One region of the Enterobacter sp. Taxon_2 genome, then DNA from elsewhere that is predicted to be linked to it. Evidence: predicted binding sites of a transcription regulator. Region 1 holds the regulator's gene; each other region holds the start of a gene.
What was found. The regulator Fur, encoded in region 1, represses iron uptake genes when iron is present. The targets are predictions, from matches to a motif close to ATAATAATGAGAACNACTATCAA.
Positions count from the first base shown of each region.

Region 2: a site for Fur is predicted at 4,859-4,881, ahead of sufA (Fe-S cluster assembly scaffold SufA). Genes of this name have one in related genera too.
Region 3: a site for Fur is predicted at 2,029-2,051, ahead of exbB (tol-pal system-associated acyl-CoA thioesterase). Genes of this name have one in related genera too.

Region 1 covers NZ_CM178024.1:1,288,232-1,294,276, reverse strand. The annotation lists gene seqA (replication initiation negative regulator SeqA) at 1-359, opposite strand, end outside; gene ybfF (esterase) at 543-1,316, shown strand; gene ybfE (LexA regulated protein) at 1,445-1,732, shown strand; gene fldA (flavodoxin FldA) at 1,888-2,418, shown strand; gene fur (ferric iron uptake transcriptional regulator) at 2,709-3,155, shown strand; gene chiQ (ChiQ/YbfN family lipoprotein) at 3,253-3,582, opposite strand; gene chiP (chitoporin ChiP) at 3,630-5,027, opposite strand; gene glnS (glutamine--tRNA ligase) at 5,475-6,045, opposite strand, start outside.
Region 2 covers NZ_CM178024.1:2,025,019-2,031,063, reverse strand. The annotation lists gene sufS (cysteine desulfurase SufS) at 1-953, opposite strand, end outside; gene sufD (Fe-S cluster assembly protein SufD) at 950-2,221, opposite strand; gene sufC (Fe-S cluster assembly ATPase SufC) at 2,196-2,942, opposite strand; gene sufB (Fe-S cluster assembly protein SufB) at 2,952-4,442, opposite strand; gene sufA (Fe-S cluster assembly scaffold SufA) at 4,451-4,819, opposite strand; gene AC4IC4_RS09565 (DUF2778 domain-containing protein) at 5,289-5,813, shown strand; gene AC4IC4_RS09560 (hypothetical protein) at 5,785-6,045, shown strand, end outside.
Region 3 covers NZ_CM178024.1:4,077,161-4,083,205, forward strand. The annotation lists gene AC4IC4_RS19310 (methyl-accepting chemotaxis protein) at 1-532, opposite strand, end outside; gene exbD (TonB system transport protein ExbD) at 806-1,231, opposite strand; gene exbB (tol-pal system-associated acyl-CoA thioesterase) at 1,236-1,967, opposite strand; gene metC (cystathionine beta-lyase) at 2,219-3,406, shown strand; gene yghB (DedA family general envelope maintenance protein YghB) at 3,550-4,209, shown strand; gene AC4IC4_RS19335 (AraC family transcriptional regulator) at 4,258-5,157, opposite strand; gene yqhD (alcohol dehydrogenase) at 5,353-6,045, shown strand, end outside.

The DNA of each region.
Region 1 (6,045 bases):
ACGCGAGTACGACCGTGCAGCGACTCGGTCGCTTCAGCAAACGCTTTGTTATCCAGTGAATAAAGTGTAGACAGCACCAGCATAAAGCGGTTAACCGCCTTTTTCTGCTCCGCGTATTCATCGGAGAGCAGCAGCTCGCGCATCGCGCGCACTTTATCTTTTGCCGGCGTCACGGCAGGTTTTGCTTGTGCAACAACGCTTGGCTGAGACACGACATCTTTGGTGACTGGGGTAGCAGGCTGTGAAGCGGCGGAAATTTTAAGCATACGCCGTAAAATGTCGGACGCGCTCTCCCCGATATGCCGCGTCTGGCTGGCAATATACTGATAGAGTTCGTCATCAACTTCGATTGTTTTCATCTTAATCCAGTGCGATATCTTATCTGAATACAAGTCATTGGGATTATAAGGTCAAATCCCAACAGCGGATAGCGTCAAACCAGGTTGGCGGCAAAAGTCAGATTAAACTGGAACCTTGCAGCCGGGCGGCAGAATGGTCAACATGATACCCTAACCTGACATACGTAAAAAAAGAACTTTGCCATGAAATTGAATACCCGAGCGCAAACTGCACAATCGCCGAACAATAATTCTCCCATCGTACTGGTTCACGGGCTTTTTGGCAGCCTGGATAACCTGGGCGTGCTGGCACGCGATCTGGTTACCGACCACGATATTTTACAGGTCGATATGCGCAATCACGGTCTTTCCGGGCGTTCCGACGAGATGACCTACGCGGCGATGGCGCAGGATCTGCTGGATACGCTGGATGCACATAGCCTGCAGAAGGTAACGCTGATCGGGCATTCAATGGGTGGTAAAGCGGTGATGGCCCTAACGGCACTGGCCCCGGACCGTATTAGCGGCCTGGTGGTAATTGACGTCGCGCCCGTGGATTATGACGTCCGTCGTCACGACGAGATTTTTGCCGCCATTAATGCGGTCACAGAAGCGGGTGTCGCGACACGCCAACAGGCGGCTGCCGTCATGCGTGAGCATCTTGATGAAGAAGGCGTCGTGCAGTTCCTGCTGAAGTCGTTTGTTGACGGACAATGGCGTTTTAACGTGCCGGTGCTCTGGGACCAGTACAACAACATCGTGGGCTGGAAAACCGTCCCCGCCTGGCCGCACCCTACCCTCTTTATTCGCGGCGGAAACTCGCCTTACGTAACCGACGCGTACCGCGACACGCTGCTGGCCCAATTCCCGCAGGCTCGCGCCCACGTTATTGCCGGTGCCGGGCACTGGGTGCATGCGGAAAAACCTGACGCCGTGCTGCGCGCCATTCGCCGCTATCTTGCTGATACTGCAAATTGATTAAAAAGAAAGCGACTGGAAGGCTGCAGGCGTCCAGTCGTTGGCGTGCCGTTTTTGGTGATGTATGATGGCGCGCTTATCGCCCGGGCATTAGCAGGGCGGCGTGTTTCCCCCGAAGTCTCAGAATCATGGCCAAAGAACAAACGGACCGTACGACACTAGATCTGTTCGCGAATGAGCGTCGCCCGGGACGACCCAAGACGAATCCGCTTTCGCGCGATGAACAGCTGCGTATCAATAAACGCAACCAGCTTAAACGCGATAAAAATCGTGGGCTTAAGCGTGTCGAACTGAAGCTTAACGCCGACGCCGTCGATGCGCTGAACGAGCTGGCCGACGCGCGAAATATCAGCCGCAGCGAACTCATTGAAGAGATGTTGATCGCGCAGCTTGAGACGTTACGCGGCCAGGCATAAGTCTGAAAATCCTCTTTATCACCCTTTTCATGTAGCACAGAGTGCAGTCCTGCGCGATAGCTGTTTCCGCAGGGTTGCCAGTTCTGCTATTATTGCCCTTATCCGTGGCCGAATTGCGCCACCATACTATTAAGTTTCAAGAGGTTATTTTACTCATGGCAATCATCGGCATTTTCTTTGGCAGTGATACCGGCAATACCGAAAATATCGCAAAAAACATTCAAAAACAGCTCGGTAAAGACGTTGCTGATGTGCATGACATCGCCAAGAGCAGCAAAGAAGATCTGGAAGGCTATGACATTCTGCTGCTGGGTATCCCAACCTGGTACTACGGTGAAGCCCAGTGCGACTGGGATGATTTCTTCCCGACGCTGGAAGAAGTCGACTTCAACGGTAAGCTGGTCGCCCTGTTTGGCTGTGGCGATCAGGAAGACTACGCCGAATACTTCTGTGACGCGCTGGGCACCATCCGCGACATCATTGAGCCGAATGGCGCGGTTATTGTAGGCCACTGGCCGACCGCCGGTTACCACTTCGAAGCGTCTAAAGGCCTGGCCGATGACGATCACTTCGTGGGGCTGGCCATCGATGAAGACCGTCAGCCAGAACTGACCGCCGAGCGTGTTGAGAAGTGGGTGAAGCAGATCCGTGAAGAACTGCACCTGGACGATATTCTGAACGCCTGATTTTTTCGCGGCGCAACCGCGGTTGCGCCCATGCCCCAGGTCAAACCGATTAAATTAATCGCTACAATCTTTTAACTTTTTCGCCCAGACCTGTACAATGTCTCCCTGATAAAATGTGGTTTTCCATTGAGCAAGTTTGTTGGTGATACCCCATTTTTATAAGCATATTTTGCCTGAGACTTGCAGTTTTCATTTAGCCATGGCAGTTCTATAATGAGACGCATTATCCCAGGTGCATTTTCTGTCACTTCCTACAGAAGTGAATCGTTTAGCAACAGGACAGATTCCGCATGACTGACAACAATACCGCATTAAAGAAGGCTGGCCTGAAAGTTACGCTTCCTCGGTTAAAAATCCTTGAAGTGCTTCAGGGTCCAGACAATCACCATGTCAGTGCGGAAGACCTTTATAAACGTCTTATCGACATGGGTGAAGAGATTGGGCTGGCTACCGTCTATCGCGTGCTGAACCAGTTTGATGACGCGGGCATTGTTACCCGTCATAATTTTGAAGGCGGTAAATCTGTTTTCGAACTGACCCAGCAGCAGCACCACGATCACCTGATCTGCCTCGATTGCGGCAAGGTCATTGAATTCAGCGATGATTCCATCGAATCACGCCAGCGTGAAATCGCCGCGCGTCATGGCATCCGCCTGACCAACCACAGCCTGTACCTTTACGGTCATTGCGCTGAAGGCGATTGCCGCGAAGACGACCACGCGCACGACGCGAAATAAACAAGTGTTCATATTCTGAGCCAGCCGTAAGGTTGGCTTTTTTTTTGCCTAAAAAAATGCCCGGTAGCGCAGCGCCACCGGGCATGATAACAACGAGTTACTTACTGTTATTACTTCGAATTTCTTTCCAAATCTGGTCGCAACGCTTCGCCACTTCCTGATCGTTGCCGGTTTTACGCGCCTGGATACAGGCCTGGTAATCCATTACGCGGACATTTTCCTGCGTCGCGAACTGCTCATGCGCTTTCTCTTTCTTCAGCACGTTTAGCACGCTCTGGCAGGCTTCAATTTTCTCCGGCGAACCTTCCGCAGTATTAATGCAGGCGCTATACGCCTCCTTCAGGCGGGAGTCCTCTTTTGGTGCCTGAGTCTGAGCACACCCCACCAGCCCTGATGCCAGCAACGCGACAACTACGATTTTTTTCATCATATACAGTCTCCATACCGGCGGGACTCAGCCCGCCGGTGCGTTTATCAGAAGATGGTGAATGGGGCGATAACCATGAATTTCACGTCACGTTCATCCTGGAAGATGTTGCCGTAACCGCCCGCATAGCTCGGGATATCGGAGTGGTTGTCATACTGGGTGAAGTGCAGTTTGAACATCGTGCCTTTCGCGCGGCCATCCTGCAGGGTATAGATTGCATCCAGACTGTAGGAAGACTCTTTCAGACGATAGTTTGGATCGTAGTAAGCATCCGGTGTTGCCATGTCGGCAGGTTTTGCGTCCCAGGCGTAAGCGTAAGAAGCGCCCACCGCCCAGCCAGGCAGGTTCCAGTTTTTCAGATCGTACATTGCACCGAAGAAGACCGCTTTCTCGCCGTCGGCGTTGAAGTCTGAGCGGTTATCCCACCAGATATCAAGACGGCCGTTGGAGGAGGCGTAGGTCGGAGTCATACGCTGCAGGAAGTAGCCCTGCTGCCCTTCCGCCTTCACCCATGTGCCTTCCAGACGCAAATCAACCTGGCCAACCTTGTAGCCGAAGGTGAGTGCCTGCAGCCACGCGGTGCCGTCATAAATGTCATTGACCCCACCGTTACTGACTTTATCGCGCGTACCGTAGAACTGGTAGCTGGTACTCAGCGGGCTACCCGCGACATCAAACTTATAGCTGGCTTTGGCAAAGTACTGATCGATATAGCCTTGTGCCTGACCAAATGCCGCTTCAAGCACCAGATCGTTTTTGAAGTCGTATTTCGCGCCCAGCGAGTGCAGGTAATCGACTTTGGTTTTTTTATCGTTCTGGTAGAACTTGTCCATCTCGATATGCCACGGCGCTTTGTACTCGTTGGTCCACATATAGGAGAAGCTCAACGCACCCGCATCACCGTAGTCAAAGTTAGCTCCCGCTTCCGCACCCTGATAGGTACCCGGCATAAAGCTCCAGTGCGGTGCTAACAGGGTCTGGCCAGTAGGCTGAATATAACCGCCGCGCGCCCATACCGGACCGTATTTAAATTTCGCAGCGGCTTTGTAAAGGCTTATACCGCTCTTATCCCCGGACCAGTCTTCATCATAGGCTTTGTTGCTGGAGGAGAAGGCGATTTCGTTCGGGTGGCCGCTGTCGCCGTTTTCCGCCATTTCAATCGCGGTGAACGCAGCAATATCCAGACCGAACATATCCGCGGCATAGCCTGACTGGAAGTCCAGGTTGGCGTTCCAGGTGGAGTGAGAAAGGTTGGTTTTGTATTTATCTTCAGTGACGTCTTTACGGTCACGCTCACGCTGCCAGTAATAAATACCGCCCGTGAGGGTAGAATCTTCGATGAAACCCGCTGCTTTTGCCTCTGGCGCAATCACCAGGCCCGACATTGCTGTCACACCGGCAATAGCCAGCGCCAGCGCACTACGTTTGCCACTGAACGTACGCATAGATTATTCCTCTTTGACGAATTAAAACGCCTGAAACGGCGTAAATAAAAAAGACCAAATGGTCAGGGGTAGTTTTAAATACCCTCGAATTAACTACCGTCTTTAGGTTATTTTTCGCGACGCGAATTATCAATGCTTTTTAGCGGACAAAAGTCAGGATTATGACGAAGTGCACATAATTGGTAGTGCTTTGTAACATTTACGGGAAGGCGAGGAATGACGGGGAATTATCAGGTATTTCAGTGGGTAGACGTAGTATCTCTTTCCTTTTATGTAACATTTTTGATTTTCGCAATGGCACAAACTTTTTTTTAAAAAATAAGTAGCACCTCATTGACCTGATATTTTCATGACACCTCTTTAGGCCCTGGCTTAATACCCTGATCGTTAAATAAAAAAAACGCCGCACAGTGCGGCGTTTGTTTCTCATTGACCAGAGCAGCAATATTATTCGCCGATCTTCGTCCAGGTATCACGCAGACCTACAGTACGGTTAAATACTGGTTTTTCCGCGGTGCTGTAACGGCTGTCCAGGCAGAAGTAACCTTCACGTTCGAACTGGAACGCTTTGCCCGCTTCAGCGGCTTTCAGAGAAGGTTCCGCATAACCCTGCTTGATTACCAGCGATTCCGGGTTGATGGTCGCCAGGAAGTCTTCCGCCGCACCCGGGTTAGGCACGCTGAACAGACGATCGTACAGACGAATTTCTACCGGCAGCGCGTGGGATGCGCTCACCCAGTGGATAACGCCCTTCACTTTACGGCCGTCAGCAGGATCTTTGCTCAGCGTTTCAGCGTCATAAGAACAGAAGATGGTGGTGATATTCCCTTCCGCATCTTTTTCAACGCGCTCGGCTTTGATGACGTAAGCATTACGCAGACGCACTTCTTTACCCAGCACCAGACGCTTGTACTGCTTGTTGGCTTCTTCGCGGAAGTCAGCGCGGTCAATCCAGATCTCGCCGCTGAACGGCACGTCACGGCTTCCCATTTCCGGTTTGTTCGGATGGTTAGGCATG
Region 2 (6,045 bases), 740 kb from region 1:
GCAAGCTCCTCAAGCGCATAGTGCATCAGCAGCTGTTCGTACTCCTGAATGCTATCAAGGCCGATTGAGGAGACATAAGAAATCGCCGCCCCTAAACCGATAATCCCACCGGTGTTGGGCGTGCCCGCCTCAAAACGCCACGGCGCGCGCGCATAGGTGGTGCCTTCCGTCAGACTGACGGTGGCGATCATCGACCCGCCCCCTTCCCACGGCGGCATCGCCTGCAGGATATCTTCTTTCACATACAGCACGCCAATCCCGGTCGGCCCGTAGAGCTTGTGGCCTGAAAAGACGTAGAAATCGCAGTCCAGCGCCTGGACGTCAATCGCGTGGTGCATCACCGCCTGGGCGCCGTCAATCAGCACCTTCGCGCCCGCATGGTGGGCCTTTTCGACGATCTCCGCCACCGGGTTTTCCGTCCCCAGCACGTTGGAGACCTGGGTGACCGCCACCAGCCGCGTTTTATCGTCAAGCAATGCGTCTAGCTGCTCGAGCTGCAGCGTCCCGTCGGCATTTAACGGGATCACCCGCAGCTGCGCACCCACGCGCTCGCAGAGCATCTGCCACGGCACGATATTGGCGTGGTGCTCCATCTGGGTGATGATGATGTTATCCCCCCCGTGGACCTGAGCGTTGCCCCAGCTGTTAGCGACAAGGTTAATCCCTTCAGTGGTCCCGCGAACAAAGACCAGTTCTTCCGGCGAGCGGGCGTTAAGGAAGGCGGCAATCTGCGTGCGCACGTTTTCCATCCGCTGGGTCGCCTCGGCGCTCAGGGTATGAATACCGCGATGCACGGCGGCATAGCCGTGGCGATAAAACTCGGCTTCGGCATCCACCACCTGATTCGGCTTCTGCGCGCTGGCCGCGCTGTCCAGGTAGGCCAGCGGCAGACCGTTTACTTCACGGGTCAGAACCGGGAAATCTGCCCGTACTTTCTCGACGGGAAAACTCATGCTTCGCCTCCAGGCAGGCGCTGACCTATCCGATCCAGCACCTGCAGTTTTAACTGACCATCGTGCAGCGCTTCCGTCAGTTCGGCGGCAAACGCGTAGATAATCATTTTCTGCGCCGCCTGCTGATCGATGCCGCGCGAGCGCAGGTAGAACATCTGCTCGTCGTCGATTCGCCCGACCGTCGCACCGTGGCTGCATTTCACGTCGTCGGCGTAGATCTCCAGCTGCGGTTTAGTGTCCACTTCCGCAAGGCGGCCTAACAGCAGATTATTGTTGGTCATCTGCCCGTCGGTTTTAATAGCGTGCTGCGCCACGTTAATCAGTCCGTTAAACACCGCGCGGCCTTTATCACTGACGATGGTTTTGTGCAGCTGGCGGCTGTTGCAGTAGCCTTTGTTGTGCTCCAGCCAGGTCCGCGTGTCGCACACTTCCGATTTAACCGGCATCGCCAGGCTGTTGATGCGCAGCGTGGTGTTTTCACCGTTAAGCTGCGTGCTGGTATTGTGGCGCAGCACCGCCCCGCCGAGCAGGAAGCTGTGGCTGTACGCCGCGGCATCCTGACCCAGGACAATGTCGTTATGGGCAAAGTGGTGGCTCTGCGCATTCTCAAACGCCAGCTTGACATGATGAAGCTGCGCATTCGCGGCAACATTCATCGTTAGACGCGATCCGGTAAAGTGACGCGTCTCATTGAGGCTGACGTAATGTTCGATGACCGTGGCCTCCGCCCCCTCCGCCAGCTCCAGATGGTGGCGATAGTGCGCAGTATTGATTTCATCGCCGTTCAGCCCCTGAGTGATGTGCATCAGCAGCAGCGGTTTTGCCGGACGCTGGTTACGCTTCACGCGGATGTGCGTCACGCTGCGGGCCAGACTCTCGGTCAGGTGCAGGAAGATCTCAGGCTGAACCGGGGCGCTCAGGCGCTGGCGATCGTCGTTTATCTCAATCTCAAAGCCGCTCTCCTGAACCGTGTCGCTCAGTTCCGGACGGAACTGACCGTCGACGAACACCAGTCGCAGGGCATCGACACGCAAGGCCAGCGCGTCGCGCTGTGCTGGGGTGAGATCCGCCAGACGAGTCACAAACTCGGCGTTCAGAAGGCCATCAAGCGGGGTGTATTTCCAGTTCTCGTGCTTACGCGTCGGCAACCCGAGACGCAGCATTTGCTGGAGATGCTGCTGCGCCTGCTCGGAGCGCGTGCCCCCCTGGGCTTCAAACAGCCGGTGCCACTGCTGGAGCGCATTACTGCTGTTCGGTAAGCCAGCCATAACCCTGCTCCTCCAGTTGTTTAACCAGCGTGAAATCACCGGATTTCACAATACGTCCCTGGTAAAGCACGTGGACGTAATCCGGCTTGATGTAGTCCAGAATGCGCTGGTAGTGGGTGACGATAATAAACGAGCGCTTGCCGTCGCGCAGGGAGTTCACTCCGTCAGCGACAATCTTCAGGGCATCGATGTCCAGACCGGAGTCGGTCTCATCCAGAATGCACAGCTCGGGTTCCAGAACCGCCATCTGCAGAATATCGTTACGCTTTTTCTCACCGCCGGAAAAACCAACGTTCACCGAGCGGGTCAGCAGATCTTCCGGCATTTTCAGCAGCTTAATCTTCTCTTCCATCAGATCCTGGAAGTCGAAGCGGTCCAGCGCCTCCAGCCCGCGATACTTACGCACCGCATTCAGCGCCGTCTGCAGGAAGAACTGGTTGCTGACGCCCGGAATTTCGACCGGGTACTGGAAGGCCATAAAGATGCCCTCGCCCGCACGATCTTCCGGCGACATCTCCAGCAGATCTTTGCCGTTAAACTCGACCGAGCCGTGGGTCACCTCATAATCTTCGCGCCCCGCCAGCGTTGCAGAAAGCGTACTTTTCCCGGAACCGTTCGGCCCCATGATGGCGTGGACCTCCCCCGGCTTGACGTCAAAATTGAGGCCACGCAGGATGGCTTTGTCTTCTACGCTGACCTGTAAATCTTTAATGCTTAACATGTGCTTTCCTTAACCGACGCTGTGTTCAAGACTAATGGCGAGGAGTTTCTGGGCTTCAACGGCAAATTCCAGCGGCAGTTCAGAGAACACATCCTTACAGAAGCCGTTAACGATCATCGAGATGGCGTCTTCTTCGCTGATCCCGCGCTGCAGGCAGTAGAAGAGCTGATCTTCTCCTATCCGCGACGTGGTCGCCTCGTGTTCAAGCTGGGCCGTGTTATTACGGCATTCGACGTACGGGAAGGTATGCGCCCCGCAATCTGCGCCAATCAGCATCGAGTCACACTGGGTGAAGTTTCGCGCATTGGTGGCCGTCGGCATGATTTTCACCAGCCCGCGATAGCTGTTCTGGCTGTGACCGGCGGAGATGCCTTTCGAGATAATGGTCGATTTGGTGTTTTTACCAATGTGGATCATCTTGGTGCCGGTATCGGCCTGCTGATGGCCGCTGGTGAGCGCCACCGAGTAAAACTCGCCGATGGAGTTATCCCCGCGCAGAATGCAGCTCGGGTATTTCCAGGTGATGGCCGAGCCGGTTTCGGACTGGGTCCACGACATCTTGCTGTTTTCGCCTTCACAGAGCGCGCGCTTGGTGACGAAGTTCAGAATACCGCCGGTATTGCCGTCGCCCGGGAACCAGTTTTGCACCGTGGAGTATTTCACCTCGGCATCTTTGTGGATGATGACCTCCACCACCGCCGCGTGCAGCTGGTAGCTGTCGCGGACCGGGGCGGAGCACCCTTCAATGTAGCTGACGTAGCTGCCTTCATCTGCGACCAGAATCGTGCGTTCGAACTGGCCGGTTTTTTCGGCATTGATGCGGAAATAGGTGGAAAGCTCCATCGGACAGCGCACGCCTTTCGGCACGTAGATAAAGGTGCCATCCGAGGCCACCGCCGCGTTAAGCGCTGCAAAGAAGTTATCGTTTGAAGGCACTACGGTCCCGATGTACTTTTTCACCAGTTCCGGATGATCGTGAATCGCTTCGCCGAAGGAGCAGAAAATGATCCCCTGCTCTGCCAGCTTCTCGCGGTAGGTGGTCGCCACCGAGACGGAGTCGAAAATGGCGTCCACCGCCACCTCTTTCCCTTCGCGCACGGGCACGCCCAGCTGATTAAAGGCTTCTTCCACCTCTTTGCTGAGGAAGCTGTTCTCCGCGCCGGTTTGCTGCACCGCGCCGGGCTGCGAGGCGCAGGTGTCGTCACAGCTGCCGCAGGAGGGCGCAGAGTAGTAGCTGTAATCCTGATAGTTCAGCTTGTCATAATGTGCTTTCAGCCAGTGCGGCTCTTCCATCTCCAGCCAGGCACGGAAGGCGCTCAGGCGAAACTCCAGCATCCACTCCGGCTCATTACGTTTCGCCGAGATCGCCCGCACGACATCTTCATTGATGCCTTTTGCCAGCTCATCGGTCTGCAGCTGGGTGAAGAACCCCTCTTTATAGTTGAGGTGCCCACCGCTCCAGGTATTTACTTCACTCGTTGCTTCAGTATTACGAGACATAGTTCCGCCTATACCCCAAAGCTTTCGCCGCAGCCGCATTCGTTCTGGGCTTTCGGGTTATGAAATTTGAATAACTGGTTTAAGCCTTCGCGGACGTAGTCCACTTCGGTGCCGTCAATAAACGGCATGGCCTGCAGCGCGACGTACAGTTTCGCGCCGTCGGTCTCGAATACCAGGTCATCTTTCTCGGGTTCGGTGACGGTATCGAGCACGTAACCAAAACCTGCGCAGCCGGTCTGTTTGACACCCAAACGCACGCCGAGGATCTCGGGCTTTTTCGCCACCAGCTCGTGAATATGTGCCGCCGCCGCTGGCGTGAGCGTTAACCCGCGCCAGGCAAAATCGGCTGGATTAAAGGTTTCTGAATGCAGTTCCATAGGTCCACCTCATCTGATAAGCCATCAGGGCATAACACCATGTTAGTGATAACGATTATCACTTCAACCCTCTATCAGCAGGGGCATTCGGTTAAACCGCCCTTTTTGCCTACTTTTATTAAGCATAGACCCTGTGGCAGGATGCAGGCAGGATGGATTTAATTGTTCAATGCATTGATTAATAATGCATTTCGTTGTGGCATTTTTGACGGAGAGGAGAAAAGTAAAATATGCATCGGAAATGCCTATTTTTGAGATAGCTACTTTGATTGCCGCAAACTCAATTTAACAGATGCGATTTGGCACGCTGTAGAAGGCCTACGCTTCAGTTGCGCAGCAGGAAAGCGCTTCTCAGCAATAGACAGACTGATAATGCGAGTCTTTTTCTGAAAATCATTCACTCACTCTGGATCACATTATTAATCGCTGTAGCATTAACCATACACTTTTAATGGAAATAAGGTGGCATATGCCATTACAGGGAAAGATGATTCTGAACGGTGCAGATTACGCGCCTTTCGATCTGTATGGGGTAGGCGTGTTCATGGCGCACTCCGGGTTGGGGGCCAACAGAAACAATGCCAGTTGCGGACATGTCGCCAATACTGGCCCTATTCCCCCAGGGAAATACTGGATTGTAGATCGCAGGGAGGGTAACTGGTTTTCACAAAAAAAAGAGGAGATTCACGATGAAGCTAACAGATTTATTGGCCGAAATGCTTTTGGTAAATCTGACTGGTTTGCTTTGTGGCGTGATGACTGGGGCATAGATGACTACACATGGATAGAAAGTGTAAAGCGTGGAAATTTCCGACTACACCCCGGCACAGTTTCAAAAGGATGCATAACTATCGCCAACATGTCTGATTTTACGATGATTCATAACGCGCTAATGAATACATCGCTTATTCAGGTTCCATGCATGCGGTCACTCATGGCGCGAGGCTGGGTAGAGGTAGTAGCGGGTGGCTACATTAAAAAACCTTGCTCGTAGGGCAAGTAAAATTATTTACTTTCTCATTTTATTACTCGCTCTTGGTCATATGCTACCAGGCCCGGAGTTATATATTAACTATGATGTAGCCAGAACAACAGCAATCATTATAGCCGGAAATGAAAATGCAGAATCAATGTATGATGCCTATTCACTTATTGACTGGCTTACAATGCTAATTATCGCTACCCCTCTCTATATTTTAACAATGAAGTTAATCAAAAAGTTAAGG
Region 3 (6,045 bases), 2.1 Mb from region 1:
TCGCCAGCAGAACCAGGATCGCGGTCTGAACCACCACAAACAGCCCGTGGAAAACCACCATATGAAAGCCGGTGTGCATGAACACCACGACGCCGTAAAGGGCATTCTCCTGCAGATAGTTAAACACCAGATGATGTAACGCGATGACCGCCGCCCCCATCACCAGCGGGCGCCAGTCTCGCCAGGCAAGGAGCGCGGAGAGCAGGACAAAAACCGAAAAATGGTATTCAGTTTCGCCTTCGCCCAGATGAATCAGCAGCGCGGAAAATGCCATTAGCACAAACGCAGAGCTCAGGCGGAGCAACAGCGCGCCGGGAAACAACAGCGTCAGCAGCGTCGATAAACAGGCCAGAGAGGTGCCAATAATCGCCCCCTGCACGATATTCTCGTTGATATAGCCCACCCCCAGCGAGATGGCCCACAGCGACCAGATGAGCACCAGTATTAGCCTGTCGGCGCGTCGTCGAATGGCAGAAAGCGAGAACAGATCGTTTTGAGGCGCGTGCGGATACAGCCATGTCATCGTAGCCATAGGGAGTCTCTTGCTGTGCAGGTGAAAAGATCCTTCGAAGAAGGTCTGTTTTTATTATCTTTTTTAAGCGTAGTGGGGATATTCCACGACGCCATTTCAGCAAACGATATATTTTAATGGCTCAGCCGAATACTGATATTTACTTAACTATCAATGGATTATTAATTATGGCTTTATTGATAAGGAAATATGAAGAATGGGGATATACAGCAGAAAATAATAACGATGCCGCGTGGCAGAAAACAAAAAAGCTGGCTTTCGCCAGCTTTCGTTCTATTTTTTGGCCGCTTTTTCTTCGCCGACCAGCCCAATCTTCAGGTAACCCGCCTGATGCAGCGTGTCCATTACCTTCATCATGGTTTCATAATCAACGGTTTTATCCGCACGGAAGAAGACCGTGGTGTCTTTCTTACCGCCCGTAAGCTGATCCAGGGCCGGGATGACAGAGTCGGCCGTCACCGGATCATTGCCGAGGAACATGGATTTATCCGCCTTCACCGACAGGTAGATAGGCTTCTCCGGGCGCGGCTGGGGCTGGCTGGATGAGGCAGGCAGATTTACCTTCACATCCACCGTCGCCAGCGGCGCAGCCACCATGAAGATAATCAGCAGAACCAGCATAACGTCGATAAACGGCGTCACGTTGATCTCATGCATTTCACCGTTATCGTCCAGATTTTCGTTTAGACGCATCGCCATACTATCAACCCACGCGCAGTTTGGACGCCGCGTGCACCGGCTTAACCGAGCTGGCATTCAGGTCGAGATCGCGACTTTGCAGCAGCAGAACCTGCGCGGCAACGTCACCGAGCGTCGCTTTGTAGCTGCCAATCATACGCGCGAAGATGTTATAGATAACCACCGCTGGAATCGCCGCGACCAGACCAATCGCCGTCGCCAGCAGCGCTTCTGCGATACCCGGGGCCACAACCGCCAGGTTGGTGGTTTGGGTCTGCGCGATACCGATAAAGCTGTTCATGATGCCCCAGACCGTACCGAAAAGACCGATAAACGGTGAGATCGCCCCGATGGTCGCCAGATAACCATTGCCGCGCCCCATGTGTCGGCCAACGGCCGCCACGCGACGCTCCAGGCGGAAACCGGTACGTTCTTTGATGCCTTCGTTATCTTCACTGCCCGCGGAGAGTTCCAGCTCGTTCTGTGCTTCATTCACGAGCAGGGTGGTCAGGCTTTTCGCGTGGAAGGATGAGGTCATGTCTGAAGCCTGATCCAGAGAGCGGGCTTCAGCCAGCTGCTGCTGTTCCCGCTTGAGGCGACGCTTCTGCGAAAGCAGCTCGGCGCTCTTGCTGAAGAAGATAGCCCAGGTGACAACGGACGCCAGAATCAGGCCGATCATCACAATCTTAACCACGATGTCAGCATGCTGATACATGCCCCAAACGGAGAGATCCGCCTGCATCAAATTATTACCCACTCTGTATCTCCAGGACGCAAATCACAAAATCTGACCGTAATAATATCAAAACGTCGTCGAATTGATAGTAGTTCTCATTAGTATTTGCATAGTGCCGCAATTTTCGTTCACTTTCCTTGCGCTTACGCAGTAAAAATTTCTTATGCGGTTTTTTGCTAATATTTTCTGCTTATTCGATAAGCCTGCGGGTGCAGTTTTTTCCAATCGTGGTAGTCTGGACGTCCAGACGTATAAAAACAGGGTTAGCGAACATGACAAAGAAGCATCTTGATACCACGCTGGTACAGGCAGGACGCAGCAAAAAATATACCCAGGGATCGGTCAACAGCGTGATTCAACGCGCCTCCTCGCTGGTGTTTGATACCGTTGAGGAGAAAAAAATCGCCACGCGCAACCGCGCGAAAGGCGGCCTGTTTTATGGCCGTCGCGGCACGCTAACCCATTTTTCTCTGCAGGAGGCGATGTGCGAGCTGGAAGGCGGCGCAGGCTGCGCGCTGTTCCCGTGCGGAGCGGCTGCGGTCGCCAACACCATTCTGGCGTTCGTGGAACAGGGCGATCACATCCTGATGACCAACACCGCCTACGAACCCAGCCAGGACTTCTGTACCAAAATTCTCAGCAAGCTCGGCGTAACCACCGGCTGGTTCGACCCGCTGATTGGTGAAGGTATTGCCGAACTTATTCAGCCAAACACGCGCATTGTGTTCATGGAATCGCCGGGGTCGCTCACCATGGAAGTTCACGACGTGCCGGCTATCGTGAAGGCCGTGCGCAACAAAGCGCCAGAGGCGATCGTTATGATCGACAACACCTGGGCGGCAGGCGTGCTGTTCAAAGCGCTGGAATTCGACATTGATATCTCGATTCAGGCGGCGACGAAGTACCTGATTGGCCACTCTGACGGCATGATCGGCACGGCGGTCTCCAACGCGCGCTGCTGGGATCAGCTGCGTGAAAACGCCTACCTGATGGGGCAAATGGTGGACGCAGACACGGCCTACATGACCAGCCGGGGCATCCGCACGCTGGGGGTTCGCCTGCGTCAGCACCATGAAAGCAGCCTGAAGGTGGCCGAATGGCTGGCACAGCATCCGCAGGTTGAGCGCGTAAATCACCCCGCGCTACCCGGCAGTAAAGGCCATGAGTTCTGGCAACGTGACTTTACGGGCAGCAGCGGGTTGTTCTCGTTTGTGCTGAAAAAACGCCTGAATAACGACGAACTGGCAAGCTATCTGGATAATTTTACCCTCTTCAGCATGGCCTACTCGTGGGGCGGTTTTGAATCCCTGATCCTGGCTAACCAGCCGGAACAGATTGCGGCCCTGCGCCCCGGTGGCGACGTGGACTTCAGCGGTACCCTGATTCGACTGCATATCGGTTTAGAAAATGTTGACGATCTGATTGCGGATTTAGCAGCAGGGTTCGAGCGTATCGTGTAGAGTGCTGGCTGAAAATGTACTCCCTGGACGCTTTTATGGACACCGCAAGCGGAAAAGTCTGCATGAGTTGCGCCCGGGATCAAACCCGACGGGCGAATAAGGGAGTACAATAGCGCTATATCTGCTGTTCCACAGGAAAGTCCATGGCTGTTATTCAAGATATTATCGCGGCGCTCTGGCACCACGATTTTGCCGCGCTGGCGGATCCTCACGTCGTCGGTATCGTCTATTTCGTGATGTTCGCAACTCTGTTTCTGGAAAATGGATTACTGCCAGCCTCGTTTTTACCCGGTGACAGCCTGCTTTTACTTGCCGGGGCGTTAATCGGTAAAGGCGTCATGGACTTCACGCCAACGATGGTTATCCTCACCTCCGCAGCCAGCCTGGGCTGCTGGCTGAGCTATCTGCAGGGCCGCTGGCTGGGGAACACGCGCGTCGTCAAAAGCTGGCTGGCGCAACTGCCGCATAAATATCATCAGCGTGCGACCTGCATGTTTGACCGGCACGGCCTGCTGGCGCTGCTGGCGGGGCGTTTCCTGGCGTTTGTTCGCACGCTTCTGCCGACGATGGCGGGCATTTCCGGCCTGTCGAACCGCCGCTTCCAGTTCTTCAACTGGCTGAGCGCCCTGCTGTGGGTTGGCGTGGTGACGACGCTCGGCTATGCGCTGAATATGATCCCCTTCGTGAAACACCACGAAGATCAGGTGATGACCTTCCTGATGGTGCTGCCGATGTTCCTGCTGGTGGCGGGCCTGGTGGGGACTATCGCGGTGGTGATTAAGAAGAAGTACTGCAGCGCATAATTCAACAAAGCCGGGTGGCGCTATCGCTTACCCGGCCTACGTTTTTCGTCAGACTCCCTGCATCGTTCTTATACGTGACGCATCCTCTCCCGGCGTAACGCCGAAATAGCGCTTAAACTCCCGACTGAACTGCGACGCACTTTCGTAGCCCACCCGCATCGCCGCCGCGCTGGCCTTCATGCCGTCGTGGATCATCAGCATCCGCGCCTTATGCAACCGGTAGGTTTTGAGGTACTGCAGCGGCGAGGTGCTGGTCACCGATTTAAAATTATGGTGAAACGCCGAGACGCTCATGTTCGCTTCCGCCGCCAGCTGGTCGACGCTGAGGTTTTCCGTGTACTGGCTCTCGATACGCTTGAGCACGCGGCTTATCAGACTGAAGTGGGTCTGTCGGCTCACCAGGGCCAGTAACGCTCCGCCCCCCGGGCCCAGCAGCACGTGGTAGAGAATTTCGCGGATAATCTGCTTGCCCAGAATGCGCGCGTCCAGCGGCCTCTCCATCACGTCCAGCAGACGCTCAATGGCGCAGAGGATCTCTTCCGACAGCGTCGCCGAGTTAATCCCGCTCGACGCCATCGAAGGCTGGAAGAACTCGTCTTCACCTATCTCCATCAGCAGCTCCTGCAGCTGGAGAATATCGACATTGACGCGAATACCCGCCAGCGGAACCGCCTCTGTCGCGAAGGTTTCACATTCAAAGGGTAAAGGTACCGTCAGAAGCAGATATTCATTGGTGTCGTAGCGGAACACGCGCTCGTTGATATAGCCAATTTTATGGCCCGAGAAGAGAAAAACGATGCCCGGCTGATACATGACCGGCGTGCGCGTCCCGGGCTGCGTGCCATAAAGCAGGCGAATATCAGGAAGCAGGCCACTGACGCCATTTTCGTTATCTATCAGTCTTTTAATCTGCGCAGTGAGCTGCTGGCAGATAGCCTCACGGTTCATCTTGCGTTACTCCGGGTGCGGTTTTCGACGTTGACAGTGTGCGTTGTTTTCCGCGCTTTCTCCAGCGCTCTGTAGAAATGGGCAAGACATCGGCAGGAATGTGCATTGAGGGCGTAGCCCCGGGCGGCCACAATGAGCAGCATCAGGTCGCCCTCTGCGCCACCACGGTTTTTCACCCACTAAAGGGAACGAGCAATGAACAACTTTAATCTTCACACCCCAACCCGCATTCTGTTTGGTAAAGACGCTATCGCCGATCTGCGCGCGCAGATCCCTGCTGACGCCCGCGTGCTGATCACCTACGGTGGCGGCAGCGTGAAAAAAACCGGCGTATTGGATCAGGTTTACAGCGCGCTGGACGGTCTGGACGTGCGTGAGTTCGGCGGCATCGAGCCAAACCCGTCCTACGAAACGCTGATGAACGCGGTGAAAATCGCCCGCGAAGAAAACATCACCTTCCTGCTGGCGGTCGGCGGCGGCTCCGTGCTGGACGGTACCAAATTCATCGCGGCGGCAGCGCACTACGCTGACGGCATCGATCCATGGCACATTCTGGAAACCCGCGGCAGCGACATCAAAAGCGCTATCCCGATGGGCTCCGTGCTGACCCTGCCGGCCACCGGTTCTGAATCCAACAAGGGCGCGGTGATCTCCCGTAAAACCACCGGTGACAAGCAGGCCTTCATGAACGAACACGTTCAGCCTGTGTTCGCCATTCTGGACCCGGTTTACACCTACACCCTGCCTGCGCGTCAGGTGGCGAACGGCGTGGTCGACGCCTTTGTTCATACCGTTGAGCAGTACGTCACGTATCCGGTGAATGCCAAAATTCAGGATCGCTTCGCGGAAGGCATTCTGCTGACGCTCGTCGAAGAAGGTCCGAAAGCG